2 regions of the Vibrio navarrensis genome follow, and region 1 is predicted to be linked to the other one. Evidence: riboswitches for the same ligand, from Rfam matches in the RefSeq annotation. Region 1 holds a riboswitch; the other holds the start of a gene.

Region 1 (14,910 bases):
CAAACATCCCGGCTTTTACTCGCGTGTGTTACGCGGTGGCAGTATTGCTGCCGGAGAAGCCTACATGGACGGTTGGTGGGACAGCCCGGATCTGACGGCTCTGATGAAGCTGATGGCCCTCAACTTAGCGGCCTTAGACGGTTTGGAAGAGCAAAGCAGCTGGCTGAGCAAGCTGGTGTATAAAATGGCCCACTGGGCAAATCGCAATACCCAGCAAAACTCGAAAAAGAACATTCATGCGCACTACGATCTTGGTAACGATCTCTATCGTGCTTTTCTAGATGAAAATATGCTCTACTCGTCGGCGATTTTTCAGCAGGAGACCGACAGCTTAGAGCAAGCGCAAATCGATAAGATGGATCGTTTGTGCCAACAGTTGAAACTCAAGCCCAGTGACCACGTGATCGAAATTGGCACAGGCTGGGGAGCGATGGCTGTCTACATGGCTAAGCACTACGGATGTAAGGTGACCACTACCACCATCTCCGAGCAGCAATATGAATACACTCAGCAGCAGGTCGATAGGCTTGGCTTGTCTGGGCAGATCACGCTGCTCAAGCAAGATTATCGCGATCTGTGCGGTCAATTCGACAAACTGGTTTCGATTGAAATGATTGAAGCGGTAGGTAAGCAGTACTTGCCATCTTACATCAAGACCTGCCAATCACTGCTGAAACCTGGTGGTCTGATGGCGATTCAGGCCATTACCATCGCCGATCAGCGTTATGAGTACTACAGCGATAACGTGGATTTCATCCAGAAATACATTTTCCCCGGTGGCTTTTTGCCTTCCGTGACCTCGTTGGCTCAGGCAACGACACAACATAGCGACTTGCTGTTGAGGGATCTTTACGATATCGGCCTCGACTATGCCAAAACCTTGGCTCAGTGGCACCGTCGTTTTAATCAAGCCGAAACTGAAGTGCGTGCTTTGGGTTATGACGAACGCTTCATTCGCATGTGGCGCTACTACCTGAGCTACTGTGAAGGGGGCTTTTTAGCACGCACCATCAGCACAGTGCACATGACTTTTCAGCGGCCAGCATGATGCGATTGTTGCTTGTCTCGACTTGGTTCCAACTTGGTTGGTTTCTGTGCGTGCTCGGCAAAGAGACTTGGCAGTGGGTGGCGCTCGGTTATGTGATTGCCACCTTGCTATGGAACTGTAAAACCCAGCCTCGGCAGCTGAAAAGCATCGCTATAGTTGCCATCAGTGGCACAGTGTTGGACAGCATAAATCAGCAAGTTGAGCTGCTCAACTTTGTCTCCGATGCGTTACCGCTGTGGATGGTCTGCTTGTGGTGGCTGTTTGCTTGGTATGCCAGTCAGCTCATTTTGGTTCTCAAGCGCTTTCGCCGCGCGCAAGTCTGCGCGATTGGCGGCGTCGCAGGAGCGTTGAGTTACATCGCGGGTGAGCAGTTGGGCGCGGTGCAGTTTGGTTACGGCTTTTTGATGACCTCTCTCATTTTGTTGATGCAGTGGATAGTGATAACGTTTTGCATACTCAAGGTATACGACAATGAAAATTTCGTTCGTGAAAGCGCGTGTTAAGCAAACTCTGATTGCAATGATGTGCGTGTTGGCGAGTGCTGCGTTGCCGGTGAAAGCGCAACTGAGCGGTGCTGATACCCAGAATTGGCGACAATGGCGTACCGTTGGCGAGGCGCAGCTGAGCTGGCTGTTTTTTGATATCTACCAGTCCCGCCTTTTGACCTCAACTGGGCGTTTTGAAGAGGGGGCGGATGTCAGCCCTCATCCATTAGCACTGGAGATCAATTACCTGCGCGATATCAGCCAAAAAGATCTGCTCAAAGCAACGCAGGAGCAGTGGCAAAAACTCGGTTTTGCTAAAGCGGCGCAACAACGTTGGATAGCAGTACTCAGTGAGCTCTTTCCGGATGTTCAAGCGGGTGATAGCCTTACTTATTTGACCGACGGGCAAACTGGGCAATTGATGTTTAAACGCTTGGCACAAAGTGAGTACGAAGTGATTGGCTATGTGGCCGATGAAGAGCTCAATGACGCTTTTTTATCCATTTGGTTATCGCCGCAGAGTAATTATCCGCAGCTTCGTCAACAACTGATAGGGCAGGTAAGCCGATGAAATGGACATTGACATTGACAGCGAATGGGATGAAAAGCTGGCTGATCACCTGCTTGTGTTTTTTGTTGAGTGCGTGTTCAACGGATCTCACCCAGTACAAAGCAACCTCGCCGACTTTTGACCTTTTTGGCTATTTTGCAGGAAAGACACACGCATGGGGTATGGTACAAGACTTCAGTGGCCAGCAGACGCGGCGATTCGAGGTCACTATTGTCGGCCAAGTCACTGGTAACCAACTTACGCTGGTGGAAGACTTCGTGTTTGATGATGGCGAACTCGACCAGCGCATCTGGACAATCACCCGTCTAGCGAATGGCCAGTATCAAGGAGAAGCTGACGATATTATTGGTGTGGCTCACGGCGCCGAGCAGGGTAATGCACTGCAATGGCAGTACGACTTTGAACTGAAAATGGATGACGGCACGGTGACGGTTGCTTTTGACGATTGGTTGTATCGTCAAGATGACAAGCACGTGTTCAATCTAACCAAAATAAAGAAGTTTGGTATCGAGGTAGGGACGATTACTCTCTTTTTCCAAAAGCAATAATAAAGTTTGGTGAACAAAAAAAGGTTGATGCAAAAACATCAACCTTTTTTAACACTGAGCGACTTACAGTTTATCAGTCAGCTCAATCGCCTGACCTATGTAGTTCGCTGGCGTCATCTCTTTCAAACGCGCTTTTTCGTGCTCTGGAAGCTCCAGCCCGTCGATGAATTGACGCATCGCTTCACCGTCTACGCGCTTACCACGAGTGAGCTCTTTCAGCTTCTCGTATGGTTTTTCAATGCCGTAACGGCGCATCACCGTTTGTACTGGCTCAGCCAGAACTTCCCAGTTTTTGTCCAGTTCAGCCAAAAGTGCCTCACGGTTGACTTCCAGCTTGCTAATGCCTTTAAGAGTAGAGGTGTAGGCGATGATGGCGTAACCGACACCGACACCGAGGTTACGCAGAACCGTTGAGTCAGTTAGGTCACGTTGCCAGCGAGAGATGGGTAGTTTTTGCGCTAGGTGACCGAATACGGCATTGGCAAGACCAAGGTTACCTTCCGAGTTTTCAAAGTCGATTGGGTTCACTTTGTGCGGCATAGTTGAAGAACCGATTTCGCCAGCAATGGTTTTTTGTTTGAAGTGACCAAGGGCAATGTAACCCCAAACATCACGATCGAAGTCAATCAAAATGGTGTTGAAACGGGCTACAGCATCAAACAGCTCAGCGATGTAATCGTGTGGCTCGATCTGGGTTGTGTATGGGTTCCAAGTCACGCCAAGCGACTCAGTGATGAACTCTTCTGAGAATTTGTGCCAATCAAGCTCTGGATAAGCAGAAAGGTGAGCGTTGTAGTTACCAACCGCGCCGTTGATTTTCGCTAGGATTTCAACATTCTCGATCTGCTTGTATTGACGCTCCATACGGTACGCCACGTTTGCCATCTCTTTACCCATGGTGGATGGAGAAGCTGGCTGGCCGTGAGTACGAGAAAGTAAAGGGATGTCGCGATATTCCACTGCCAACGCTTTGATGGCGTCAATCAGGTTACGGATTTCCGGTAGAATCACGGTCTCACGTGCTTCTTTGAGCATCAGAGCGTGAGAGGTGTTATTGATGTCTTCTGAGGTGCAAGCGAAGTGGATAAATTCGTTCACTGCGTGCAGTTCAGGCACGCTCGCCACTTTTTCTTTTAGGAAATATTCAACCGCTTTAACGTCGTGGTTGGTGGTACGCTCGATCTCTTTAATGCGAAGCGCATCTTGCTCAGAAAAGTTTGCCGCGATGTCATCAAGGAATTGGTTAGCTTGGGCACTGAACGCTGGGACTTCTTTGATTGCATCGGTTGCTGCAAGCTTTTGTAACCAACGGATTTCAACGATAGTACGGTACTTAAGTAAACCGTATTCGCTGAAGATTTCGCGCAATGCAATCGTCTTACTTCCGTAACGGCCGTCTACTGGTGAAACAGCTGTCAATGCTGACAGTTCCATGATGTTCTCCTGAATTGGGTTTCTAAATTTTGTGAGCGTTATACCAATAACTGTGGCAATTGTCACGAATATTGCGCAAACGTTTGCGCGGAGTTTATTTTAGCCCGAAAAAGTTAGCTCGCGTTTTATCGCGAGCTAAACAATCACATTCTGGCCAAGAGAATTTGGGCTTGTTCGATCATCTTCTTACGACCGAAAATCAAGTGGCGACGTTTGCCGCCAACCTGACGCCACAATACGGCGCAGCGAATACCAGAGAGCAGTAGTGCCCGAACCTTATGCTGATTGGCGGTTTGACGCAGCACAGAAGGGGTGCCGTTTACCTGAATGCGTGGTCCAATGGGACTCACTACGTCAAGATAAACGCTCGCCAAGTTGCTGATCATCTGCTCTTCGAGGAGATCGTAATGCTCGGTTTGACGCTGTAACATCTGGATTCTGTCGCCGAGCTGAGCCATCGCATCGTTACGACGTACCAGCTTTCTTTCCAAGGCCATCAGACTGATCAGATAGCGAGTAATTTCGTTGCCAGAAGGGGTACTGTCGATGCCTTTGACCAGACATTCCAACCCCAATTTGAGGCTTTGCTCATGGCCGAACACATCCAGTGTGTTCGCTGGATTGGTATTCACGATGGCTTTCATCGACGTTGCAAAGGCATCTTGATCACAATGTCCGTTTTTCGCCACTTCTTGAACCAGTGCTACAGCTTGGCACATGCCAGCAAAAGCGATAGTGCGGTCATAAAGTGTATTCGCCACGTAACGTCTCCTAAGCTTGAGTGTATGGAATGCGTTTTTCGATGATACCGCCACCAAGGCAAACGTCGCCCTGATAGAAAACCGCCGATTGCCCTGGAGTCACGGCAATTTGCCCCTCATCAAAGATCACTTTAATGTTGTCATCATCAATAGGAATGATTGTACAAGCAATATCTTGCTGGCGATAACGAGTTTTTACGCTGCATTTCATCACTTCGCGAATTGGCTCACGATCCACCCAGTGCAGTTGAGAGGCGACTAAGCCTTCAGATTTCAATAGCGGGTGCTCTTGCCCCTGTACGGCGATGAGCACATTGCGTTTCAGATCTTTTTCGGCGACGAACCAAGGCTCTTCATTACCGCCACCGCCTTTGCGGCCACCAATGTGCAAGCCTTTACGTTGGCCCAAGGTGTGGTACATCAGGCCTTGGTGCTGACCAACGACTTCACCCTCTGGCGTTTCAATGTTACCCGGTTGGGCAGGCAGATAGCGGCTAAGAAAATCGGTGAATTTACGTTCGCCGATAAAGCAAATACCGGTCGAGTCTTTTTTCTTCGCAGTGATCAAACCTTGTTCTTCAGCGATACGGCGTACTTCGGGTTTTTCCAGTTCACCAACCGGGAAAAGGCTGCGCGCCACTTGGTCGTGGCTCAGGGTATACAGAAAGTAACTTTGGTCTTTATTGCCATCCAAACCACGCAGCATTTGCGGCTTTTCACCGTTAGCGGGGAAAGTACGACGCACGTAGTGACCCATCGCAATGTAGTCTGCCTCAAGAACTTCATCGGCAAACTCAAGGAAGGCTTTGAACTTAATTTCTTTGTTACAAAGAATGTCTGGGTTTGGCGTTCGACCTGCTTTGTACTCGGCAAGGAAATATTCGAACACGTTGTCCCAATATTCTGCGGCAAAATTAATCGTATGCAGGTGAATGCCAAGTTTATCGCAAACAGCTTGAGCGTCCGCTAAATCTTCGGCTGCGGTACAATACTCAGAGTTATCATCTTCTTCCCAGTTCTTCATAAACAGGCCTTCGACTTGATAGCCTTGTTGCTTGAGGAGATAGGCAGAAACCGATGAATCTACACCGCCGGACATGCCAACGATGACCTTCTTTTGGCTGTTATCAGACATTACTTAACACCACTTCAATTAACTGGACGCAGATTCTAACAGAAAGCACACAGCGGCAACAGATCCGCGACGGCAATCACAAATCGTTTTGCCGAATTTTTCCGCAAAATAGTTCTCCAAAAGAGAATAGAGTGCGTAGAGAAAAGCGAACTGTGGCATAGTGAGCCAAATTTCAAATCGGAACAGAGCCTATGAGTAACGAAAACCAGTTTATAGAAGAAGCAGAATTGATTGAAGTGATCGAAAATCAACTCGAAGATGGCAACCCAGTTAAAGTGAAAGAAACCTTGATGCGTTTAATGATGACTGGCCATTCGCGTGAGGAAGCCATTGCGATGATGGCATGCGCCGTTTCAATTGAGATTTTTGATGTGATGCGAAATGAAGGAAAATTTAATCTCAAACGTTACGCCGAGCATCTCGATCAGCTACCCGATCTTGGCTTTATGGAAGGGGAATAATCGCACGCAAAAGAAAAAGAGCAGAGCAAACGTTTGCTATAATTGCCTTTATTGCCGCTGGTTAGGCAGCAGGTTAGAATCCGCTCTCTTTTTTAACCCCTTACTCAGACGAGCACTATGAAATTTCCCGGACAACGCAAATCAAAGCATTATTTTCCTGTACATGCCCGCGATCCGCTGGTGAGCCAAGCGCAGGAAAGCAAACGAATGACGCGTACACATGTTATCGGTATTGACCAAACTTTGGTGGATATTGAAGCGAAAGTGACGTCAGAGGTGATTGAGAAATACGGTCTGAGTAAAGGTCACTCATTGGTTATTGATGACCAAACGGCAGAAGCACTTTATCAGCAATTAAAACAAGAGAATTTGATTACCAACGAATATGCGGGCGGGACGATAGGAAATACATTGCATAATTACTCTGTATTGGCCGATGATCGCTCAACGCTACTCGGTGTCATGAGCCAAGATATTAAAATTGGCAGCTACGGTTATCGTTATTTATGTAATACATCCAGCCGTATGGATCTAAATTACTTGCAGGGTGTGGATGGAGCAATAGGTCGCTGTTTTGCGCTAATTACCGAAGACGGTGAACGAACGTTCGCGATCAGCGAAGGTCAAATGAATCAGCTAAAGCCGCAAAGTATCCCTGAAAAGATTTTTAAAAAAGCATCTGCCTTGGTTTTGACGGCTTATTTGATTCGTTGTAAGGAAGGCGATCCTATGCCGGAAGCCACAATGAAAGCGATCGAATACGCGAAAAAATACCATGTGCCCGTTGTACTAACCCTTGGCACTAAGTTTGTTATTCAGGAAGATCCGCAGTTTTGGCAATCATTTATTCATGATCATGTCACGGTAGTAGCGATGAATGAAGATGAAGCCGAGGCATTAACCGGTGAAAGCGATCCGCTTGCTGCTTCAGATAAAACTCTCGACTGGGCAGACTTGGTATTGTGTACGGCGGGGCCGCTTGGATTATTTATGGCGGGTTATTCCGAAGAGAGTGCAAAACGTGAAACATCACTGCCTCTTTTGCCTGGCTGTATTGCTGAGTTTAATCGCTATGAATTTAGTCGCCCGACGCGAAAGGCGTCATGTGAAAACCCGATTAAGGTTTACTCACATATTTCACCATATATGGGGGGCCCTGAGAAAATTAAAAATACCAATGGTGCGGGCGATGCGGCACTTTCTGCGGTGTTGCACGATATGGCAGCGAATAAATACCACAAAGAGAATGTGCCCAACTCAAGCAAGCATGTGCACGAATTTCTCACTTATTCATCTTTTTCTCAAGTGTGTAAGTATGCAAATCGTGCCAGTTATGAAGTTCTTGCTCAGCACTCACCTCGTTTGTCACGTGGCTTACCAGAACGGGAAGATAGCTTAGAAGAAGCGTATTGGGAACGTTAAATAGAAAATAAAAAAGGCTCCGCAAGGAGCCTTTTTTATATAATGCTAAGATTAGATTTCGAAATCTTCTAGAGATTTACCTGCATCTAACTGCGCTTGAATTGCTGATGGAGTACGACCTTGGCCTGTCCAAGTTTTTTCTTCGCCGTTCACATCAACATATTTGTATTTGGCAGGACGTGGAGCACGTTTACTTTTACTGCCTTTGCTCTTGCTTTTGGTTTCGCCAGAAAGCGCGCTGATAAGCGCATCAACGTCAATTCCATCTTTTGCAATCTGCTCTGCAATTGCAGCCAGTCTTGCTTCTTGTTCAGCTTTTGCCGCACGCTCTTCCGCTTCCGCTTCTTGACGCTCAGCAACAACCGTTGACAGTTTGTCTAATGCTTCTTCTAGTTGCTCTAAAGTGAGTTCTCTTGCGTAAGCACGTAGGCTACGAATATTAAGTAGAGTCTTTGTTAGTTCCGACATAACCTTTCCTATGTTAAGTAAGTCGACATCGCAATAATAATATCGAGGTTCAGATAAAACGAATAAGAATAAATTCTTTACGTTGCTAATATTAACGCTAAATACGATATAAGCAATATTTATAGTGTTTTTTTTATTGTTTAATCGTTACTAACTTTATATCCCACAGCTTTGCTATAGGCACTTGCTAATCGTGCGAATTTCTGTGACAAATGTTATGCATTAAGTGTAATTCACATCTACGATTCATAGTTGAGCGTGATAAAAATTCCACCTCAATTTAAACATCGTGACGCAACTGGATACATATCGTGGGCATTTTCCCTTGTTTTATTAGGTGATGTTTTTAGACAGATGTATTGCAAAGCCTATGAGGATGAGTACAATGACGCCTACCTGATGCGATAACTTAGTTGCTTTGTTGTTTTTATAAACAATAAATGGTTAAAAATAAGTTATCGCCGTAGAGGCGCAACGACAAAGAGTAACTATTATTGGGGTGATGCCAATGAATAATAGTGAAAGGTGTAAGTTGCCGAAGTAAGTTGCATATCAAAGCGGCTTGCTGGTGTTGTATTCGAATAGGAACAACACTGCCATAGTCTTTTATGTATAAACTATGGAGCGCTACTGTAGGGTTGGGTGAAGTGTTCACTTCCCTGTCGCTTAGTTCAACAAAAACATCGGAAATTTTTCTGACGGTTTGTTCTGCAGTAGATCTCTAACCAAAAACTGGTTTTTGAAGATCATGAATTTAATAGATTTTTCTACATCTCCTATTTCTTTACTACCGCCAATAGTGGCTCTTACCTTGGCGATATTAACCCGCAAGGTTCTGGTTTCTCTGGGCGTCGGTATTATTCTCGGAGCGATTTTGCTCAACAGTTACTCTGTAATCAACGCGGCGACTTATGTTGGTGAAAAAGTATCGGCCGTTTTCGTTGAAGATGGCGGCCTCAATACTTGGAATATGAGTATTGTGGGTTTCCTTTTGCTACTCGGTATGACCACAGCGTTACTCACTCTTTCCGGGGGTACTCGTGCGTTTGCCGAATGGGCACAATCGCGAGTAAAAAGTAAGCGCGGTTCTAAACTTCTTGCCGCATTTTTAGGCGTTTTTATTTTCGTTGATGACTACTTTAACAGCTTGGCTGTGGGCGCAATTTCTCGCCCAGTCACCGATCGATTCTACGTTTCTCGCGCCAAACTGGCTTACATTCTTGACTCCACCGCAGCGCCAATGTGTGTCGTGATGCCAGCGTCAAGCTGGGGTGCGTACATTATGACCATCATCGGTGGCATTCTGGTTTCACATGGAATCACTGAATATTCAGCGTTAGGGGCATACCTGCGTTTGGTTCCAATGAACTTCTACGCGATCTTTGCCTTGCTGATGGTGTTTGCTGTCGCTTGGTTTGGCCTTGATATTGGTAAGATGCGTGAGCATGAAATTGCCGCTTCGCAAGGCCATGGATTCGACAATGACGCGGAAACCGATCTTAAAGAAGCACATGAAATTGACGAAGAGCTGGATATACGTGAAAGCGAAAAAGGAAAAGTGTCCGATCTTGTCTTACCCATCGTTGCTCTGATTATTGCCACCGTCGCTTCGATGCTTTATACCGGCGCACAAGCGCTGGCCGCAGATGGTAAAGCGTTTAATCTTTTGGGGGCATTTGAAAACACGAATGTTGGCACTTCGCTGATTTACGGAGGCTTAGTCGGCCTAGCAGTAGCGCTGTTCACCGTGCTAAAACAGGGCCTTGCATTGGTCGAAATTGCTCGCACCTTGTGGATTGGCGCAAAATCAATGTTTGGCGCGATTTTGATTCTCGTGTTTGCCTGGACTATCGGCTCGGTGATTGGCGACATGAAAACAGGCTCGTACTTGTCGACGATGGCGCAAGGCAATATTGATTCCCATTGGTTACCTGTGATTCTCTTCCTGCTTTCCGGTTTGATGGCGTTTTCAACCGGCACCTCTTGGGGCACGTTTGGCATCATGCTGCCAATCGCTGGTGATATGGCGGGGGCGACGGACATCGCGTTGATGCTGCCGATGTTGAGTGCAGTATTGGCTGGTTCGGTCTTTGGTGATCACTGCTCGCCGATTTCAGATACCACGATTTTGTCATCGACCGGTGCGCGTTGTAATCACATTGACCATGTCGCGACTCAGTTACCTTATGCACTTGCTGTTGCACTTGTCTCGTGTATCGGCTTTGTAGCGCTTGGCATGACGGCGTCAGTAACGCTCTCTCTGGCCGCTGCGAGTGCCGCTTTCATCGTGGTGTGCGCGGTGTTTTCTTGGATGTCTAAATCCAAAAGAGTGACCTTGCAGAAAGCTTAACTCAATGATTTATAGAAAATAAAATGGGAGGCGTTAGCCTCCCATTTTATTTGTCATATACAAATTGGTCATTTTTGAAAATAAACTATTGCAAAATTTCCACAGCTTGGTTAGTGTGGTTAGCAACAAAGTGAACGACGTAAAGAGCAAATAAGTATGCGCATTTTTGTAATGAACATTCATCACCATCATCACCCAGCCTAGTCTTTCGGGAGATGAGCGCATACCCGGGAGACAGGAATCTTCCGGAGGTGAAAATCGTCGAATGCAGATTTTAAACCCTCGGGAGACCAACATCTTCCGAGGGTTTTTTAATTTCAACGGTTTAACTATTTCAAATTGAAGCACAGGGATTATGTCATGCCAACACAACGTTTAAGAATCGCCATTCAGAAAAAAGGCCGTTTGAGCCAAGAGTGCCAACTGCTGCTGAAAAAATGCGGTGTTAAGTTCAACATCATGGGTGAGCGCCTCGTGGTTCACTCTGAAAATATGCCTATCGACTTACTCTTAGTTCGTGATGACGACATCCCAGGTTTAATCATGGATGGTGTGGTGGATCTCGGTTTCATCGGTGAAAACGTCTTGGAAGAGGTGCGTTTGGAGCGCAAAGCGACCGGGACCGCGTGTGAGTTCGAAACACTAAGACGTTTAGATTTTGGCGGTTGTCGTCTATCGATTGCCTTGGATAAAGACGCGGTGTACAACGGCCCCAAAGATTTAGCAGGCAAACGTATTGCGACCACCTATCCGCAGCTACTCAAAGCTTACATGGATGAGCAAGGCGTGCCATTTTCAACCTGTATGCTGACCGGCTCGGTAGAAGTAGCTCCGCGCGCAGGTCTGGCGGATGCGATTGCCGATTTGGTCTCCACTGGAGCCACCTTAGAGGCGAACGGTTTGAAAGAGGTTGAAGTCATCTTCCAATCCAAAGCGACGCTGATCCAACGTGCTGGGCAATTTGATGCGGACAAACAAAATCTGATTGAAAAACTGCTGACTCGTATGCAGGGGGTTCAGCAAGCAAAAGAGTCTAAATACATCATGTTGCACGCACCTGTGGATAAGCTAGAACAAGTAAAAGCACTTCTTCCTGGTGCGGAAGATCCAACGGTACTGCCGCTGTCCGCGGAAAAACAAAGAGTGGCGGTACATCTGGTGAGTTCAGAAAACCTTTTCTGGGAAACCATGGAACAGCTGAAAGAACTCGGTGCGAGTTCTATCCTAGTACTGCCAATTGAGAAAATGATGGAGTAAGCAGCATGAGAACGGTTGTATGGCAGTCACTCAGTGAAGCGCAGCAAGATTCACTGCTCGAAAGACCAGCAATGGCGGAAGGCGCGAACATCACCGCTGCGGTAACCGCTGTGATTGAGAAAGTACGTCAAGACGGTGATGCGGCCCTGTTTGAGCTGACCGAAAAATTTGACCGAGTCAAACCTGAATCGCTTCGTGTCAGCACCGCAGACATTAATGCGGCAGCAGAGCGCCTTTCGGAAAAGATGAAGCAAGCGCTGCAGCAAGCGTATGACAATATTTATAAGTTCCACAAAGCACAGAAACCCACGCCGATTAAAGTAGAAACTCAGCCTGGCGTGGTGTGCGAGCAAGTGACTCGTCCTATCCAAAAAGTGGGCTTGTATATTCCTGGCGGCAGCGCACCACTGCCTTCCACGGTTTTGATGCTGGGTGTGCCGGCACAAATAGCCGGCTGTCGTAAAGTGGTGCTCTGTTCTCCGCCGCCAATTGCGGACGAGATTCTCTATGTTGCCAAATTGTGTAATATCGACGAGGTGTATAACCTAGGTGGCGGACAAGCGATAGCCGCGATGGCTTACGGAACGGAAACGGTTAGCAAAGTCGATAAAATATTTGGTCCCGGCAATGCTTATGTCACTGAAGCGAAACGTCAGGTCAGCAAAGATTTTCGCGGTGCAGCGATTGATATGCCAGCAGGCCCATCAGAAGTGTTGGTGATCGCAGACGATACCGCGGATGCGGAGTTTATTGCTGCTGACCTGCTTAGCCAAGCAGAGCATGGCCCTGACTCTCAAGTGGTTCTTGTTACCCCTTCTGTGGTGATCGCCGATAAAGTGACCGATGCGGTTCAGCGTCAGCTCAAACAGCTCAGCCGAGCCGAGATCGCGCAAAAAGCGTTGGCATCGAGCCTCATCATCATTGCCGATTCGCTCACTCAAGCGGTCTCTATCTCCAACTACTACGGGCCAGAACACTTGATTGTGCAGACCAAAGCGCCGCGTGAGCTGCTGCCGCTACTGGATAATGCGGGTTCCATCTTCCTTGGCGATTGGTCGCCAGAATCGGCTGGGGATTATGCCTCTGGCACGAACCATGTGCTGCCAACCTATGGTTACACTCGAACCTACTCAAGCTTAGGGTTGGCCGATTTCTCTAAGCGCATGACGGTTCAGGAGCTCTCTGCGGAGGGGCTGAAAAACTTAGCGCCAACCGTCGTCACTATGGCCGAAGCCGAAGGGTTGGATGCGCACAAACGTGCCGTGACCATTCGTGTTGAAAAATTACAGTCGCGTCGATAAGGAAGAAAAAATGGAAAAATTAGCGCGTAAAAGTGTGCAACAACTGACCCCTTATCTCTCAGCGCGTCGCATCGGTGGCTGCGGTGATGTGTGGCTTAACGCCAATGAATCGCCATTTGACAATGAATATCGTACCGATTTTACCCGCTTGAATCGTTATAGTGAGTGCCAGCCGAAAGGTCTGATTGCCGCCTATGCGGCGTATGCCGGAATAGCGCCTGAGCAAACCTTGACCTCTCGCGGTGCTGATGAGGGCATCGAGTTGCTGATCCGGGCGTTCTGCGAGCCGGGACAAGATGCGATTCTCTATTGTCCGCCGACTTACGGCATGTACTCGGTCAGCGCGGAAACGATTGGTGTAGAGCGTAAAACGGTGCCGCTGACGGCGGATTGGCAACTCAATCTCAACGAGATTGAAGCTAATTTGGATAAGGTCAAACTGGTGTTTGTCTGTAGCCCAAATAATCCGACTGGCAATCTGGTCAAACGCGAAGACATTATTACCCTGCTTGAGATGACCAAAGATCGTGCGATTGTGGTGATGGACGAGGCCTACATCGATTTTTGTCCTGAAGCTTCGACAGTGAATTTGCTGAGTGAATATTCGAACTTAGCCATTTTGCGTACCCTTTCCAAAGCCTTTGCCTTGGCAGGATTGCGCTGTGGGTTTACGTTGGCCAACGAAGAGCTAATCAACGTATTGCTCAAAGTGATTGCTCCCTATCCGGTGCCGGTGCCAGTGACGGAAATTGCCATGCAGGCGCTATCTCAGGCAGGATTAGCGCGCGCTAAATACCAAGTTCTCGATTTGAACGTCAACCGTGCCTACTTACAAGTTGGTCTTTCTATGATCCCAGGATTGCAAGTATTTGAAGGCTGGGGTAACTACTTGTTAGTTAAATTCCCTGATGGTGATGCGCTATTTAAAGCTGCGTGGGAGACTGGAATTATCCTGCGCAATTCACCGATTGAGGATTGTGTGCGGATCAGTGTTGGTAATCGTGAAGAGTGTGAGAAAACACTCGGTTTTATTCGCAATTACTACTCGTAAAGCAGAATGCATCGCCCTGAGCCAGCATGGACTTAGGGTAAAAAAAATAAGGAAGTGAGCGTGAGCAAGCAACAAAAAATTCTTTTCATCGACCGAGATGGCACCTTGATTGTCGAGCCACCGGTGGATTTTCAGGTAGACCGTTTAGATAAGCTGAAACTAGAGCCATTTGTTATTCCAAGTCTGTTATCGCTGCAAACGGCAGGCTACCGCTTGGTGATGGTGACCAACCAAGATGGTTTGGGGACCGACAGCTATCCGCAGGAAGATTTCGACGCACCACACAATATGATGATGGAGATTTTCGAATCTCAAGGCGTAAAGTTCGATGATGTATTGATCTGCCCCCATTTTGAGCGTGAGAACTGTTCGTGTCGCAAACCTAAGCTTGGCTTAGTCAAAGAGTACTTACAGGCCGGGAAAGTGGATTTCCAGAATTCTTACGTGATTGGCGATCGTCAAACGGATCTCCAACTTGCAGAAAATATGGCTATTCGCGGTATTCAATACCACCCAGAAAATATGGGCTGGAAACAGATCCTGAAAGATCTCACCTTGAAAGCGCGCGTTGCTGAGGTAGTTCGCACCACCAAAGAAACCGACATCAAAGTGGCGGTT
Region 2 (14,910 bases), 870 kb from region 1:
TGGCGATCATCGTGGTTTCAGGCCTGTTTATCGGCATGGTGCTGAGCCTGCAAGGGTATGTGATTCTGGTCGATTACGGTGCCGAAGGCAGCTTAGGGCAGATGGTGGCACTCTCGCTACTGCGTGAGCTTGGCCCCGTGGTCACGGCATTGCTGTTTGCCGGACGAGCAGGTTCGGCACTCACGGCTGAAATTGGTTTGATGAAAGCCACCGAGCAGCTATCCAGCATGGAGATGATGGCGGTTGATCCGCTTAAGCGGGTGATTGCGCCTCGTTTGTGGGCTGGGCTAATCTCCATGCCGTTGCTGGCGATGATTTTTATGGCCGTCGGGATCTGGGGGGGGCAATTGGTTGGTGTCGATTGGAAAGGCATTGATCATGGCAGTTTCTGGTCGGCAATGCAGGCTTCGGTTGAGCTTGGGCAAGATATCGGCAATAGCATGATCAAGTGCGTTTTCTTTGCTATCACCGTCACCTGGATAGCGTTATTTAATGGATACGATGCCGTTCCAACTTCGGAAGGCATTAGCCGTGCGACAACGCGCACGGTGGTACACTCTTCTCTGGCAGTACTGGGGCTTGACTTCGTACTGACCGCACTGATGTTTGGGAACTAATCATGCAACAAACACGCAAAACAGAATTATGGGTTGGCAGTTTCGTCTTAGCAGGAATTTGCGCAATATTAGTGATGATTTTTCAGGTTGCTGACGTAAAAGGCTTAGGTTCAGGCGATAGTTACGCGCTCAAAGCGGAGTTCGATAACATTGGCAGCCTTAAAGTACGTTCACCGGTGAAAGTGGGTGGCGTGGTGATTGGCCGAGTCTCTTCTATCGAGCTTAACCCGCAGACCTTAGTACCGATTGTCACACTCTCGATCAGCAGCCGATACAACCAGTTTCCAGAGACGTCCAGTGTGCAGATTCTAACGTCGGGACTGATTGGTGAGCAGTATATCGGTCTGGTTCCGGGGTTTGTCTTTGACGACGAGCAAATGCTCAAAGACGGTGATTTCATTGAAGATACCAAGTCTGCCTTAGTGTTAGAAGATTTGATAGGACAAGTGCTCTACAGTGTAGGGAACAAAGAAGAGTCGAAGAAGGAATAACTATGTTGCAACGTTTATTCGTGGCAGTCACGTTACTGCTGCTGAGCGTCAATGTCTCAGCACAAGAGATCGATAAAACCGATCCTTATAAGATGATGAAGCAAGTTTCTCAGACAACCTTTCAGCGTTTGGCCGCCGATCAAGCGCTGATCCAGAAAAATCCTGAGCACCTCAAAGTGGTGGTCGAAGAGGAATTGATGCCTTACATCAACGACAAATACGCGGCGCTAAAATTATTAGGCCCCAATTTGAAAGGGGCGAAGCGAGAAGACGTAGGTGAGTTTATTACCGCGTTTCGTGCCTATTTGGTGACTTCTTACGCCCAAGTACTCACGCAATATACCGATCAGAAAGTCGAGTTTGGCCCAGAGCCGCCACTGGACGACTCGAAACGCATTACTAGCATTAAGGTCGATATCATTGACTCTCCAAGGCCGAACATCAAACTGGAGTTCAAGCTGCGTAAAGAAAAAGATGGTGAGTGGCAAGCGTTTGACATGGTGGCAGAAGGGATCAGTTTACTTTCTAGCAAACAGTCCGAGTGGAATGGCAAGATTCGCCAAGAGGGCGTGTTGGCCGTTGCAAAAGAACTGGAACAGTTGGCGGCGCAGCCAATCCGCTTCGAGGTAAAAAATTAATGGCGCAGGCACAATGGCAGCAAATCGCTGCAGATAAAATCGCTCTTCGCGGAGATTTAGATCGTGACGAAGTGCCGTCATTGTGGCAATTTGCCCAGCATTGGAAGCCCGGCGCGACGCAGGTGGAATGCTCTTTGGCTGAGATCAAACGGGTGGATTCTGCCGGAATGGTGATGCTAATTCACTTAATAGAGCATGCAAAACGACAAAACTGTCATATAATGCTCAGTTTCGTGCCAGCGCAGTTGCGCACACTGTTTCAACTAAGTAACGTCGAAACTGTGGTTGCCGGACATATTCAAAGTTATCAGGGGTAAATTGTGGATAGCGCAAAAGTACAGCAGTTACTAGAAGAAGCACTGAACCTTGAAGAGGTGCATGTAAAAGGTGAAGGTAGCCACTATGAAGTGGTTGCTGTGGACGCTCGTTTCGCTGAAATGAGCCGCGTTAAGAAACAACAAATGATTTACGCACCTCTTATGGAGTACATCCAGCGGAATGATATTCACGCTGTCTCGATTAAAACTTACACGCCAACTGAATGGGCCCGTGATAAGAAACTGATGTCTCTGTAAAGGTTTAGTAATGGAAAAGTTTCGTGTTATTGGGTCAACTAAGCCGCTTAGTGGTGAAGTGACCATCTCTGGGGCTAAAAACGCCGCACTGCCTATTTTGTTTGCTTCGATTTTGGCTGAGGAGCCGGTTGAAGTGGCCAATGTTCCTCACCTGCGTGATATTGATACCACCATGGAACTGCTCAAACGCCTTGGCGCGAAAGTCGAGCGCAATGGTTCCGTGCATGTTGACCCTAGCTCAATTACGGAATACTGCGCGCCGTATGATTTGGTCAAAACCATGCGTGCTTCGATTTGGGCTCTCGGTCCGTTGGTCGCGCGTTTTGGTCATGGTCAAGTCTCTTTGCCTGGTGGTTGTGCGATTGGTGCCCGTCCGGTGGATTTGCATATCACTGGCCTGGAGCAGTTGGGTGCGACCATCACACTGGAAGATGGTTACGTGAAAGCAACCGTCGATGGCCGCTTGCAAGGCGCTCACATCGTGATGGATAAAGTGAGTGTCGGTGCAACCATCACCATCATGTGTGCGGCCACCTTAGCGCAAGGTACCACTGTGCTGGATAACGCCGCGCGCGAGCCGGAAATTGTTGATACCGCCAAATTCCTTAACACGCTCGGCGCGAAAATTTCTGGCGCGGGCACTGATACCATCACCATTGAAGGGGTTGAACGCCTTGGTGGCGGCCGTCATGCGGTGGTCGCGGATCGGATTGAAACCGGTACTTTTTTGGTCGCAGCGGCGGTATCTGGCGGGAAAGTAGTGTGTCGTAATACCAATGCCCATCTTTTGGAAGCGGTATTGGCCAAATTAGAAGAAGCGGGTGCGCTGGTGGAAACGGGCGACGATTGGATTTCGGTCGATATGACTGGGCGTGAGCTCAAAGCCGTCAATGTTCGTACCGCCCCACATCCCGGTTTCCCAACTGATATGCAAGCTCAGTTCACTTTGCTCAATATGATGGCGAAAGGTGGCGGCGTTATCACCGAAACCATCTTTGAAAACCGTTTTATGCACGTTCCTGAGCTAATGCGTATGGGGGCGAAGGCCGATATCGAAGGTAATACCGTTATCTGTGGCGATGTGACTCGTTTGAGTGGCGCACAAGTGATGGCGACCGATTTGCGCGCTTCGGCCAGTTTGGTGATTGCGGGCTGCATCGCCAAAGGGGAGACGATTGTTGATCGCATTTACCATATCGACCGTGGCTACGACAAAATTGAAAATAAACTCAATGCATTAGGTGCAAATATTGAGCGTTTTCGTGAGTCAAGCTAAACTGACTTGATTCAACTAGAGCCGAAACTCAGGTTTCGGCTTTTTTATGAGCCGCTTCCCGCAGCGAATCAATTGGGCAAATTATTGCTCAAAACACATTTAGGTTATTTATCTCATCGGCATCTGGAGAACAGAATGATTGCCCTTTTACGTATCTTGGCAACAGCGCTATTTGCGATTGTGATGTTTGTCTTCGGCTGCGGCTACTGCTTACTTAGCCCGCGTAATCCGAAGCATGTTTTTACCTTTGGCCGCCTGTTTGCCAAAATGGCGTCGGTGTATGGCATCAAACTGGAACTGCGCATCCCAGAGGACGCTTACCAGCGTGGTCAGCACATTTATATTGCTAACCACCAGAACAACTGGGACTTGTTTACCGTTTCAACCGCTGTGACCCCGAAGGTGGTGACCGTCGGCAAGAAAAGCCTCGTTTGGATTCCGTTTTTCGGTCAATTGTACTGGTTAACTGGCAATATCTTGATTGACCGCGCGAACCGCACTAAAGCGAAAGGCACCATAGACCAAGTGGTGGCCAGCATGAAAGCCTCTGACGTCTCTGTGTGGATGTTCCCTGAAGGTACCCGTTCGCGTGGCCGTGGCCTGCTGCCGTTCAAAACGGGGGCATTTCACGCCGCGATTGGTGCTGGTGTGCCTATCATTCCTATCGTCTGTAGCTCAACCGATCACCTTAAACTGAACCGTTGTAACAATGGTCATGTGATTGTCGAAATGTTGCCTCCGATCAGCACCGAAGGATACGCTAAAGAGAACCTGCGCGAACTGGCGCAACTGTGTCACGAGCAAATGAAAGAGAAACTCGAGAGCCTAGATGCGGAAGTGAAGCAGCGCAACGCCAAGTAGAGATAATTATCAGGGCCAGTTTTGTACCTAGCGGTTGAGTTTAACAATAGACAACATGACTAAGCGCGTAGAAGAACAATCTGCGTGGTGATCTTCTCGTTGACTGGCTGAGCGTTGATTTTGCTTGGTATAGAAAAGGAGGCAAATTTGCCTCCTTTTAAACCGGGTTTAACCTTGTCGGTTACGGGTGCTGAGATTGAGCGTTTTCACCTGTAGCGAGGTCTTTTTCCGCTTGTTTACTTTCGTAGTCGGCTTCAGCTTTTTTGGCTTTCTCAATCATAGGGGTAATGGTTGAGCCTTGGATGAGAATGGAGAACACCACGACCGCGTAGGTCATAACCAGAATAAACTCTTTGACGTCAATCAGCTTATCTTCAATTACCCAAATGCCGCTAGGAATCGACAGCGCCATGGCCAGCGCTAGGCCGCCGCGTAAGCCGCCCCAGGTTAAAATACGAATTGACCAAGGGTTGTAGCTGCGAAAACGCTTAAAACCAATGTATGAGATAAAGACGCTCAAATAACGTGCGACCAATACCAAAGGTACCGCAATCGCCATCATGATCCAGTCTTCCTGATGGAACTTAAACAGCAACATTGACATGCCGATCAGCAGGAATAGTACCCCGTTTAAGAATTCGTCCACCAGCTCCCAGAAGTGATCCAAGTGATCTTCACTCTCCTTAGAAAAGCCGATGAATCGCGTCCAGTTGCCCATCATGATGCCTGAAACCACCATCGCCAGTGGACCAGAAACGTGGATCACTTCAGCAAACGCATAGCCTGCGGTGGGCACACCGATGGTGAGCAAGAGCTCCATCGAGTGGTCATCGGTCGCGCAGATCAGGTAGTGAAACAGCAGACCCAAAGCGAAGCCATAGACAATGCCCCCAATCGCTTCTTGGATAAACAGCATGGTCACGCTGCCGACAGTGGGGGCTTCGCTACCGAAAGCGATGGTGAACAGCGTCACGAAAATCACCAGACCAAAGCCGTCGTTAAACAGCGATTCGCCTTCAATTTGGGTTGAAATGCGTTTTGGCGCATGCAATTTTTTCACGATGGCCAGCACCGCGATAGGGTCGGTTGGGGAAATCAGAGCGCCAAAGAGTAAGCAGTAAATCAGGTCAAACTGGATGCCGATCAACTGGCAACTACCATACAGAACAAAACCAATGAAGAAGGTAGAAAACAGAGTTGCGCCTAAAGCCAGTACGGTAATTTCCCATTTCTGATCTTTGAGGTTGGGAAGCTTAATGCCCAGCCCGCCGGCAAACAGAAGGAAACCGAGGATCCCTTTGAGAAGAAAATCTTCAAAGTCGATACTCGATACCGTTTGAGTGGCGATCTCGGTGAGATGAAACCAATTATTTTGACCCGCGATGAGGATAAGGAGTGACAGCACCATAGAACCCGCCGTGATGGCGATGGTGGTCTGCATTTTGCCGATTTTGCTGTTAACGAACGCAATCAGCATTGCTGCCGCAGACAAAAAGCAGAGAGTGTAGTAGACCGACATGAGCTTCTCTTTGTAACAAATTATGAACGAAATTTTCTTTCTTCACTGCACAAATAGCAAACATTTTTTGCTAATTCTTTTATCAATCGGCTAGGCGCATCAAATAGGCGTAATTAGAATTTTTAGACGTCTAGACTCCTGAAGATTGTGTGATAGGATGTCCTAATAATGAAAGGAATGAGGCGTTATCGTGGGAAGTAATATTAGAGAGCAGATTGAAGCGCAACTAAAGCAACGTATCTTATTGATTGATGGTGGTATGGGAACCATGATCCAAGGTTACAAGTTGCAAGAGCAAGACTATCGTGGTGAGCGTTTCGCAAATTGGCACTGTGATCTCAAAGGCAACAATGACTTGCTGGTGTTAACCCAGCCTCAGTTGATCAAAGAAATTCACTGCGCTTACTTGGAAGCGGGTGCCGATATTCTCGAAACCAACACTTTTAACGCCACCACCATTGCCATGGCGGACTACGAAATGGAAAGCTTAAGCGAAGAAATTAACTTCGCTGCAGCTAAACTGGCTCGTGAAGTGGCGGACGAGTGGACCGCTAAAAATCCGCAAAAACCACGCTATGTGGCTGGGGTGCTCGGTCCAACCAACCGTACTTGTTCTATTTCTCCCGATGTGAACGATCCGGGCTACCGCAATGTCACTTTTGATGCTTTGGTGCAAGCGTATTCGGAATCGACTCGTGCGCTGATCCGTGGCGGATCCGATCTCATTCTGATTGAAACCATTTTTGATACCTTGAATGCGAAAGCGTGCGCGTTTGCCGTCGATTCCGTGTTCGAGGAACTTGGCATCAGCTTACCTGTGATGATCTCCGGCACCATTACCGATGCTTCCGGGCGCACACTCTCTGGGCAAACGACCGAAGCCTTCTACAACGCGTTGCGCCATGTGAGACCTATCTCGTTTGGTTTGAACTGCGCTTTAGGCCCTGACGAACTGCGTCCGTATGTTGAAGAGCTATCACGTATCTCAGAAACGTACGTCTCTACCCACCCGAATGCGGGTTTGCCAAACGCGTTTGGTGAATACGATCTCTCGCCGCAGGAGATGGCGGTGCACGTCAAAGAGTGGGCTCAAAGCGGTTTTATCAACCTCGTTGGTGGCTGCTGTGGTACCACGCCAGAACACATTCGCCATATGGCGCTGGCGGTTGAAGGGGTCGCGCCGCGTGTCTTGCCAGACATTCCGGTGGCGTGTCGTCTCTCCGGGCTAGAGCCTCTGACGATAGCGAAAGATACCTTGTTTGTTAACGTCGGTGAACGCACCAACGTAACCGGCTCTGCGCGCTTTAAGCGTTTGATTAAAGAAGAGCTTTACGATGAAGCCTTGGATGTGGCCCGCGAGCAGGTAGAAAACGGTGCGCAGATTATTGACATCAACATGGATGAAGGCATGTTGGATGCCGAGGCGTGTATGGTGCGTTTTCTCAACTTGTGTGCGTCCGAGCCAGAAATTTCCAAAGTGCCGGTGATGGTGGATTCGTCGAAGTGGGAAGTGATTGAAGCGGGCCTGAAATGCATTCAAGGCAAAGGCATCGTCAACTCGATTTCCCTCAAAGAGGGTAAGGCCAAGTTTGTTGAGCAGGCCAAACTGATCCGCCGTTATGGCGCGGCAGTGATTGTCATGGCGTTTGACGAGGTGGGCCAAGCTGACACGCGCGAGCGCAAACTGGAGATCTGTACCAAGGCTTATCGAATTCTGGTCGACGAAGTCGGCTTTCCACCAGAAGATGTGATCTTCGACCCGAATATTTTTGCCATCGCGACCGGCATTGATGAGCATAATAACTATGCGGTTGACTTTATTAATGCGGTGGCGGACATCAAACGCGATCTGCCGCATGCGATGATTTCTGGCGGGGTGTCGAACGTTTCTTTCTCTTTCCGCGGCAATAACTATGTGCGCGAAGCGATTCATGCGGTGTTCCTCTACCACTGTTTCAAAAACGGCATGGACATGGGGATCGTCAACGCCGGGCAGCTCGAAATTTACGATAACGTGCCTGAGAAGCTGCGCGAAGCGGTCGAAGATGTGGTGCTGAATCGCCGTGAAGATGGCACTGAACGCTTGTTGGAAATCGCCGAAGCGTATCGTGAAAATGCCGTGGGCAAAGTGGAAGATGCCTCAGCGCTGGAATGGCGTACTTGGCCTGTGGCTAAACGGCTTGAACACGCGCTGGTGAAGGGCATTACTGAGTTTATCGTCGAAGACACCGAAGAAGCGAGGCTGAACGCGTCTAAGCCACTGGAAGTGATTGAAGGGCCGTTGATGGATGGCATGAACGTGGTCGGTGACCTGTTTGGTGAAGGCAAGATGTTCCTCCCTCAGGTGGTGAAATCGGCGCGGGTGATGAAGCAGGCGGTGGCCCACTTAGAGCCGTTTATTAACGCATCTAAGCAGTCCGGTTCAACCAACGGCAAGATTTTGCTCGCCACGGTGAAAGGCGACGTGCACGATATCGGCAAGAATATTGTTGGCGTCGTTTTGCAATGTAACAACTACGAAATCATAGACTTAGGCGTCATGGTGCCGTGTGAGCAGATCCTCAAAGTGGCTAAAGAAAAGCAGGTCGACATCATTGGCCTCTCAGGCCTTATTACCCCGTCTTTGGATGAAATGGTGCATGTGGCCAAAGAGATGGAGCGGCAGGGCTTTGATTTGCCACTGCTGATCGGCGGTGCGACCACCTCCAAAGCGCACACCGCAGTCAAAATTGAGCAGAACTATTCTCATCCCGTGGTGTACGTCAATAATGCTTCGCGTGCGGTTGGGGTGTGTACTTCGCTGCTGTCTGACGAACTGCGTCCGGCGTTTGTCGAACGCTTGCAGGCCGATTATGAGTTGGTGCGCGATCAGCACAACCGTAAGAAACCGAGAAGTAAACCAGTCACCTTGGCAGAAGCACGCGCCAACAAAGCGGCGATCGACTGGCAGAGCTACACGCCGCCAGCACCGGCTAAGCCGGGTGTGCATGTGTTTGCCGATTTTGACGTGGCGGTTTTGCGTCAGTATATCGACTGGACCCCATTCTTTATGACGTGGTCGCTGGTGGGCAAATACCCGACCATTTTCGACCACGAAGAGGTCGGTGAAGAGGCGCAGCGCTTGTTCAAAGATGCCAATGATTGGCTGGATAAAATTGAGCAAGAAGGGCTGATGAAAGCCAGTGGCATGTGTGCGCTCTTCCCAGCCGCCAGCATTGGTGACGATATTGAGGTGTATAGCGACGAATCGCGTAGCCAAGTGGTCAAAGTGCTGCACAATTTAAGACAGCAAACCGAGAAGCCGAAAGGCGCCAACTACTGTTTGTCGGATTACGTTGCGCCGAAAGCTTCAGGCAAAAAGGATTGGATTGGTGCATTTGCGGTCACTGGCGGCATCAATGAGCGTGAGTTGGCTGATGAGTTCAAAGCTCAGGGCGATGATTACAACGCGATCATGATTCAGGCGGTGGCGGATCGACTGGCAGAAGCCTTTGCCGAATATCTGCATGAGAAAGTACGGCAAGAAATTTGGGGCTATGCGCCGGATGAAAAGTTATCCAATGAAGAATTGATCCGCGAGAAATACCAAGGTATTCGTCCAGCACCCGGTTATCCTGCGTGTCCGGAGCACACGGAAAAAGGCGCATTATGGGAACTGCTCAATGTCGAGCAAACGATCGGTATGTCACTGACCAGCAGCTATGCAATGTGGCCGGGGGCATCCGTGTCGGGCTGGTATTTCTCTCATCCAGAATCACGCTACTTTGCGATCGCACAGATCCAGCAAGATCAGGTAGAAGACTACGCGCAGCGCAAAGGCTGGGATCTACTCGAAGCGGAAAAATGGCTGGGGCCGAATATCAACGGTTAAACCACACACTTTCGACCGAAAAAAAGGGTTGCCACGAGGCAACCCTTTTTACATTGGTGAGCATTAGTTGTGCTGCTCAAACAGATCTTGGTGCAGCTTTTGAATCACTTTCTTCGAGTCGTGCGCATCGACGAGGAAACACAGGTTGTGATCGCTCGCTCCGTAACAGATCATGCGCAGGTTGAAATCGCCCAGTGTGCTGAAGACCTCTTTGGCGTAACCTTTGGTTTCCATGTGGTTACCGATTAAGGCGACCAGACATAGGTTATGTTCAACTTCCACGTTGCACAGCTCTTCGAGCTCGCTACGAACCGCTTGAGGCAACTCAGGCGCACCGCCCGAGGTGTCGGTTTTATCCAGCGTGAGCGAAACACTGATTTCTGAAGTGGTGATCAGATCGACGGAAATTTTGTGCTTTGCCAAAATCTCAAATACTTTGGCGAGGAAACCGTAGGCGTGGAACATCTTGGCGCTACGCAGCGTCACCATGGTTTGGTTGCAGCGCAGGGCTAAGGCACGAAACAGCGGTGAGCTCTGTGCTTCATGACGAATCCAAGTACCGCCCTTCTCGGGCTCTTTGGACGAGCCAACAAACACCGGAATATCATGACGCAGCGCCGGAACCAGCGTCGAAGGATGAAGGATCTTCGCGCCGAAGTTCGCCATTTCTGACGCTTCAGCAAAACTGATTTCAGGGATCGGAGCCGCTTTGGGCGCGATGCGCGGATCGGTGGTGTAGATGCCCGGGACGTCGGTCCAGATCTCAAGACCCGTCGCTTTTAATCCTTCAGCAATCAGCGCGGCGCTGTAGTCGCTTCCCCCACGGCCAAGCGTGGTGGTGTTGCCATCAAGGTCAGAGCCAATAAAGCCTTGTGTCACGACGATAAAATCACGGCACAGCGGCAACAGTTTTTCTTGGGCGAGCAGGGCAATTTGCGTTACATCCGGTTCTGCGCGGCCAAAGTTGCTATCGGTGCGCAGTACGTCGCGGATATCAAAACGTACCGTATTCAAACCGCGCTCTTTCATCAATTGAGTGAGAATGTGCGTTGACATCAGCTCACCGCAGGCGACCAAGTGGTCGGTCAGTTTGGTGCTGGCTTGAATGGAAGCGGCTTCGGCTAAGCTGGTCACGGTATCAAGCAGAGCGTACACTTCGGCGGCGGTTTCGCTGGCGTCTTGCAACTGATTGAGAATCGCATCGTGGATCTCTGCCAGTTGGCTGAGGATTTGGTTGCGTCGCTCTTGCGCTTGTACACCGTTGGCCAGTTCAACCAATAAGTTGGTCACCCCAGAACAGGCGCTGCTCACTACCAGACGCGTGTCTGGATTGTTTTCGACCACGGCGGCACTGCGGCTCATCGCCTCAAAGTTGGCCACACTGGTTCCACCAAATTTCGCTACATTTAATGCGCTCACGGCATTTCTCCCACGACTTCTAAAAAATAACTATCGTTGGTAACCCAACATCCGATGTTTGTTTGGTGAGGAAAGGGGATAGAGCAATTGAAAGAGGTCAGTTTGAATAATCAGAGAATGTCCCTCAGAAGCTCTTCATCAGACGGTGCTGATGACAGTTGATGGGACTCAACCCAAGCCAACCGACAGATCAATTCCAGCAACCTTGATCTACCTCGGCACTGCTCCCCCTGAGTATTTCGTATCGGAGTTGCGGCTCCACGAAACACCTGCCTGGGCAGTGCTCCTCTTCTGCATAAAGCTCAAACATTGAACGTTTTTCGCCACTTAATGTCAACGGCTATTTCAGGCAGGAGTGAAAGTTTTTATTAACAAAACTGTGACACTGGTTAGACCTGTAAGACAGTCGGCTAATTGCCGTGGCGGAAATATTGCTTTAGTGTGGAAAGCTCAGCTTTCAATACTAATCTAAGTCCATAACAACCCTTTCACGCTTAGCAAGGAGCCGCTATGACGATACAAAGTTTTCATCCACCACGTCGAATTCTTATGGGGCCTGGGCCATCGGACATCTCTCCGCAGGTGTTACAGGCGTTAAGTCGCCCGACGGTCGGCCACTTAGACCCACTTTTTATCGCCATGATGGACGAGCTAAAACAGCTACTCAAATACGCTTTCCAAACGGAAAATGAGTTCACCATCGCGGTATCGGCGCCTGGCAGTGCGGGTATGGAAGCTTGCTTCGTCAACCTGATTGAGCCCGGCGATAAAGTGATTGTTTGTCGTAATGGCGTGTTTGGTGAGCGGATGCGGGAAAACGTGATTCGCGCTGGTGGCGAAGTGGTGCTGGTGGACGATGAATGGGGTCGCCCCGTTTCAGTTGAGAAGGTAAAACAAGCGCTTGTGGAGCATCCAGACAGCAAGATCCTCGCCTTTGTGCACGCCGAAACCTCAACCGGTGCGATGAGCGATGCCGAGGCGCTCGGTAAACTAGCCAAAGCGCATGGGTTGTTAACCATTGCCGATACCGTGACGTCACTCGGTGGCGTGCCGCTCAAAGTGGATGAGTGGCAGCTGGATGCGGTCTATTCTGGCAGCCAGAAGTGCCTCTCTTGCGTACCGGGATTGTCGCCATTGACCTTCTCAAAAGCCGCGATTGAAAAAATTCAAGCGCGCACCACGCCGATTCAAAGCTGGTTTTTGGATCAAAGCTTAGTACTCGGCTATTGGAGCGGCGCAGGCAAGCGCAGCTATCACCACACGGCGCCAGTCAATAGCCTCTATTCACTGCATGAAGCGCTACTGATGCTGAAAAATGAAGGGTTGGAGAATGCGTGGGCACGGCACAGAGCGATGCACGACAAACTGAAAACCGGGCTGGAGAAACTCGGCTTTCGCTTTGTCGTAGATGAGGCTCACCGTCTGCCGCAGCTCAACGCCATCTATGTACCGGAAGGCATTGATGAAGCGAAAGTACGCTCGCATCTGCTCGAAACCTATAACTTAGAAATCGGCGCAGGTTTAGGGGCGTTGGCGGGCAAAGCATGGCGCATTGGTTTGATGGGCTATGGGGCGCGAGAAGAAAACGTTGCACTCTGCCTTCGCGCATTAGAAGAGTCGTTGGCGCTGTAACAACGCTCGGGCGTTGTAAATAAAAAAGCGAAGCGTGGATGCGCTTCGCTTGATGCCTTTATTGGCCCGCAGAAACCGTGGCCGAGCGTGCACTCGAGGGCGGTTGATACTGCACTTGAGTAAAGTCGTGCTTGGGAAAGAGAAACTCCGCTTCGGCGCGCACTTGTTCGGCCTTACTAAGATCCCCCAATCCTTGGTAAGCGAGGATCAGATTGGAGTAAAATGCCGGGCGCGGCTTGCTCTGGATGATCTCCAACGACCAGTCTATATATGGTTGGATTAACGCCGCATCTTGAGTGGCTAAGCCAATGTTGAGATAGGTGCTGTACACATCCCAATCGAAGCGATCTTTCCACACCACAGGATTGGTCACTTGCTTGAGCCGATCTGGGTCAAGTGGTCGTGTGGTTTCAAATTGGGTCAGGACATAGTTGGTGTGCAGGGCGCTCAACATATAAAACGCCGTGAGGATCGGCACCACCAAGCTCATCACTCGTAAGACGGTTTTGCTGATAACACTAAAAGAGACCGACTTCATCCGCGTCGCGCGCTGATCAATCCAGTAGAGCAAAATGATGAAGGTTAGCCAGTGTATCGCTGAATGGTAGAAGGGATACTCCAGTTGACTGTGCAGCACAATGGGCACAAACAGCGCGAACACCGCCAAACGTGTGCCTTTCTTGGTGTTCATAATGCGGTTAAGCACTAATAAGGCCGCCAGCAAAATCCCAATCAGCGGGATGATTCCCCCCTCGACGCCCCAATAAAGCAGCTCATTGTGCGGGTGATCCATGGCTGGTAAGCCAGCGGGATAATTGTGATTAAGCAAGTGCTGCCTTGCGGTATACAAGGTGTATGCGGATTCAAAGTTGCCGTAGCCGTAACCGGTAAACGGTTTTTCTATCAGCATATCCAGTGTTTGCGGAAAGGTGTATTCGCGCGCTGAGTCGAGATTGGCTTTGCGTGCAGCGAGGCTGTCACCATCGGGATTGACGTTATTGAGCATCGCACTGGCCAACACCAACCCAGCAATGACGGCGATGAGCCAACCCCAAAAGCGAATTTTTGTGCCAAAGCGGTAGAGGTAAGGGAGCAGCAGCAACACGCCTAATAACGCCGCTAACCACCCAGTGCGAGACGCCAGCACTACAATCAGTGGTACGGTGAAGAGCGGCACAAGGTAGAGCAAGGTTATCTCGCTCAAATGCTTGTTGTATTTGTGTGGTTGTCTTGCCAGCAAATAGCCCGAGATCACCAACCCTGTCGCAAGAAAGCTGGCCATCACATTCGGTTGCTGGAAGATGCCGTAAGGGCGATTGGAGAGCGTGTCGTAGCCCATCCAGTTGTCCGCTTTGAGCCACAGATACTGGTAGTAACCCAGACAAGCTTCAATCACCACCGCCAGCACCACCAGCCACAGCAGTCTCTGCTTATGTTTATTACTAAAGCTGAACTGTTGCAGCAGGATAAAAAACGCCACCCCCGCCCACAAACCCAGCATGCGTCCGAGCGAGAGTTCGTAATTGGTCCCGGAATAAAACAGCGGGATAGAGAGGATTACGCAACTGACCAGTAAGCCGATGGTCAACTTGGAATAGCGCAGCGCCTGATTGCCGGCGAGATGGTAGCAGCCGATACCGAAGGCGACCGAAAAGGCTATCCAAGTGGTTGGATTAAACGACAGCGCCAACCCAGAACCACCGGGATTGGGCATAAAAAAGTGCATCGCCACCAGAAACACTGCCGCCATCGCCGCGAGAAACTTTCTGTTCAACGGAATACGGGCGGGTGGCTGGTCGAGCTGAGTTCCACTTACATGTATGGTTGCCATAAACGTTTTCTGTAATTGTAAACAATGAAACCAGCACGCAGCTGGTTTCATCACTTTACCTGTTTTTTCTAGTTCAACATAGGCTTAAGGAAGCGCGCAGTGTGCGAACCTTCGACCAAGGCCACATCTTCCGGCGTGCCTTGGGCAATGATCTCGCCGCCGCCTTGTCCGCCCTCAGGA

What was found. Region 1 has a riboswitch for lysine ahead of I3X05_RS10780 (Na+/H+ antiporter NhaC family protein). Riboswitches for the same ligand answer to the same signal wherever they lie in the genome.
Region 2: linked by a shared signal. The riboswitch ahead of lysC (lysine-sensitive aspartokinase 3) and the one ahead of I3X05_RS10780 (Na+/H+ antiporter NhaC family protein) in region 1 are both predicted to bind lysine.

Annotation. Positions count from the first base shown of each region.
Region 1 covers NZ_CP065217.1:2,246,844-2,261,753, reverse strand. Annotated here, with positions in the region: gene I3X05_RS10830 (SAM-dependent methyltransferase) at 1-1,048, shown strand, start outside; gene I3X05_RS10825 (DUF2878 domain-containing protein) at 1,045-1,551, shown strand; gene I3X05_RS10820 (chalcone isomerase family protein) at 1,520-2,104, shown strand; gene I3X05_RS10815 (DUF3833 domain-containing protein) at 2,134-2,652, shown strand; gene purB (adenylosuccinate lyase) at 2,716-4,086, opposite strand; gene hflD (high frequency lysogenization protein HflD) at 4,230-4,847, opposite strand; gene mnmA (tRNA 2-thiouridine(34) synthase MnmA) at 4,858-5,982, opposite strand; gene I3X05_RS10795 (hypothetical protein) at 6,174-6,443, shown strand; gene I3X05_RS10790 (inosine/guanosine kinase) at 6,561-7,865, shown strand; gene I3X05_RS10785 (H-NS family nucleoid-associated regulatory protein) at 7,917-8,333, opposite strand; lysine riboswitch at 8,790-8,971, shown strand; gene I3X05_RS10780 (Na+/H+ antiporter NhaC family protein) at 9,082-10,683, shown strand; His leader region at 10,863-10,999, shown strand; gene hisG (ATP phosphoribosyltransferase) at 11,044-11,940, shown strand; gene hisD (histidinol dehydrogenase) at 11,946-13,241, shown strand; gene hisC (histidinol-phosphate transaminase) at 13,252-14,292, shown strand; gene hisB (bifunctional histidinol-phosphatase/imidazoleglycerol-phosphate dehydratase HisB) at 14,353-14,910, shown strand, end outside.
Region 2 covers NZ_CP065217.1:3,119,697-3,134,606, reverse strand. Annotated here, with positions in the region: gene mlaE (lipid asymmetry maintenance ABC transporter permease subunit MlaE) at 1-617, shown strand, start outside; gene mlaD (outer membrane lipid asymmetry maintenance protein MlaD) at 620-1,108, shown strand; gene I3X05_RS14735 (MlaC/ttg2D family ABC transporter substrate-binding protein) at 1,111-1,746, shown strand; gene I3X05_RS14730 (STAS domain-containing protein) at 1,746-2,063, shown strand; gene ibaG (BolA family iron metabolism protein IbaG) at 2,067-2,321, shown strand; gene murA (UDP-N-acetylglucosamine 1-carboxyvinyltransferase) at 2,332-3,597, shown strand; gene I3X05_RS14715 (1-acylglycerol-3-phosphate O-acyltransferase) at 3,733-4,458, shown strand; gene I3X05_RS14710 (cation:proton antiporter) at 4,640-5,977, opposite strand; gene metH (methionine synthase) at 6,168-9,848, shown strand; gene lysC (lysine-sensitive aspartokinase 3) at 9,912-11,267, opposite strand; lysine riboswitch at 11,388-11,566, opposite strand; gene I3X05_RS14695 (pyridoxal-phosphate-dependent aminotransferase family protein) at 11,778-12,899, shown strand; gene I3X05_RS14690 (PglL family O-oligosaccharyltransferase) at 12,958-14,730, opposite strand; gene uvrA (excinuclease ABC subunit UvrA) at 14,799-14,910, opposite strand, start outside.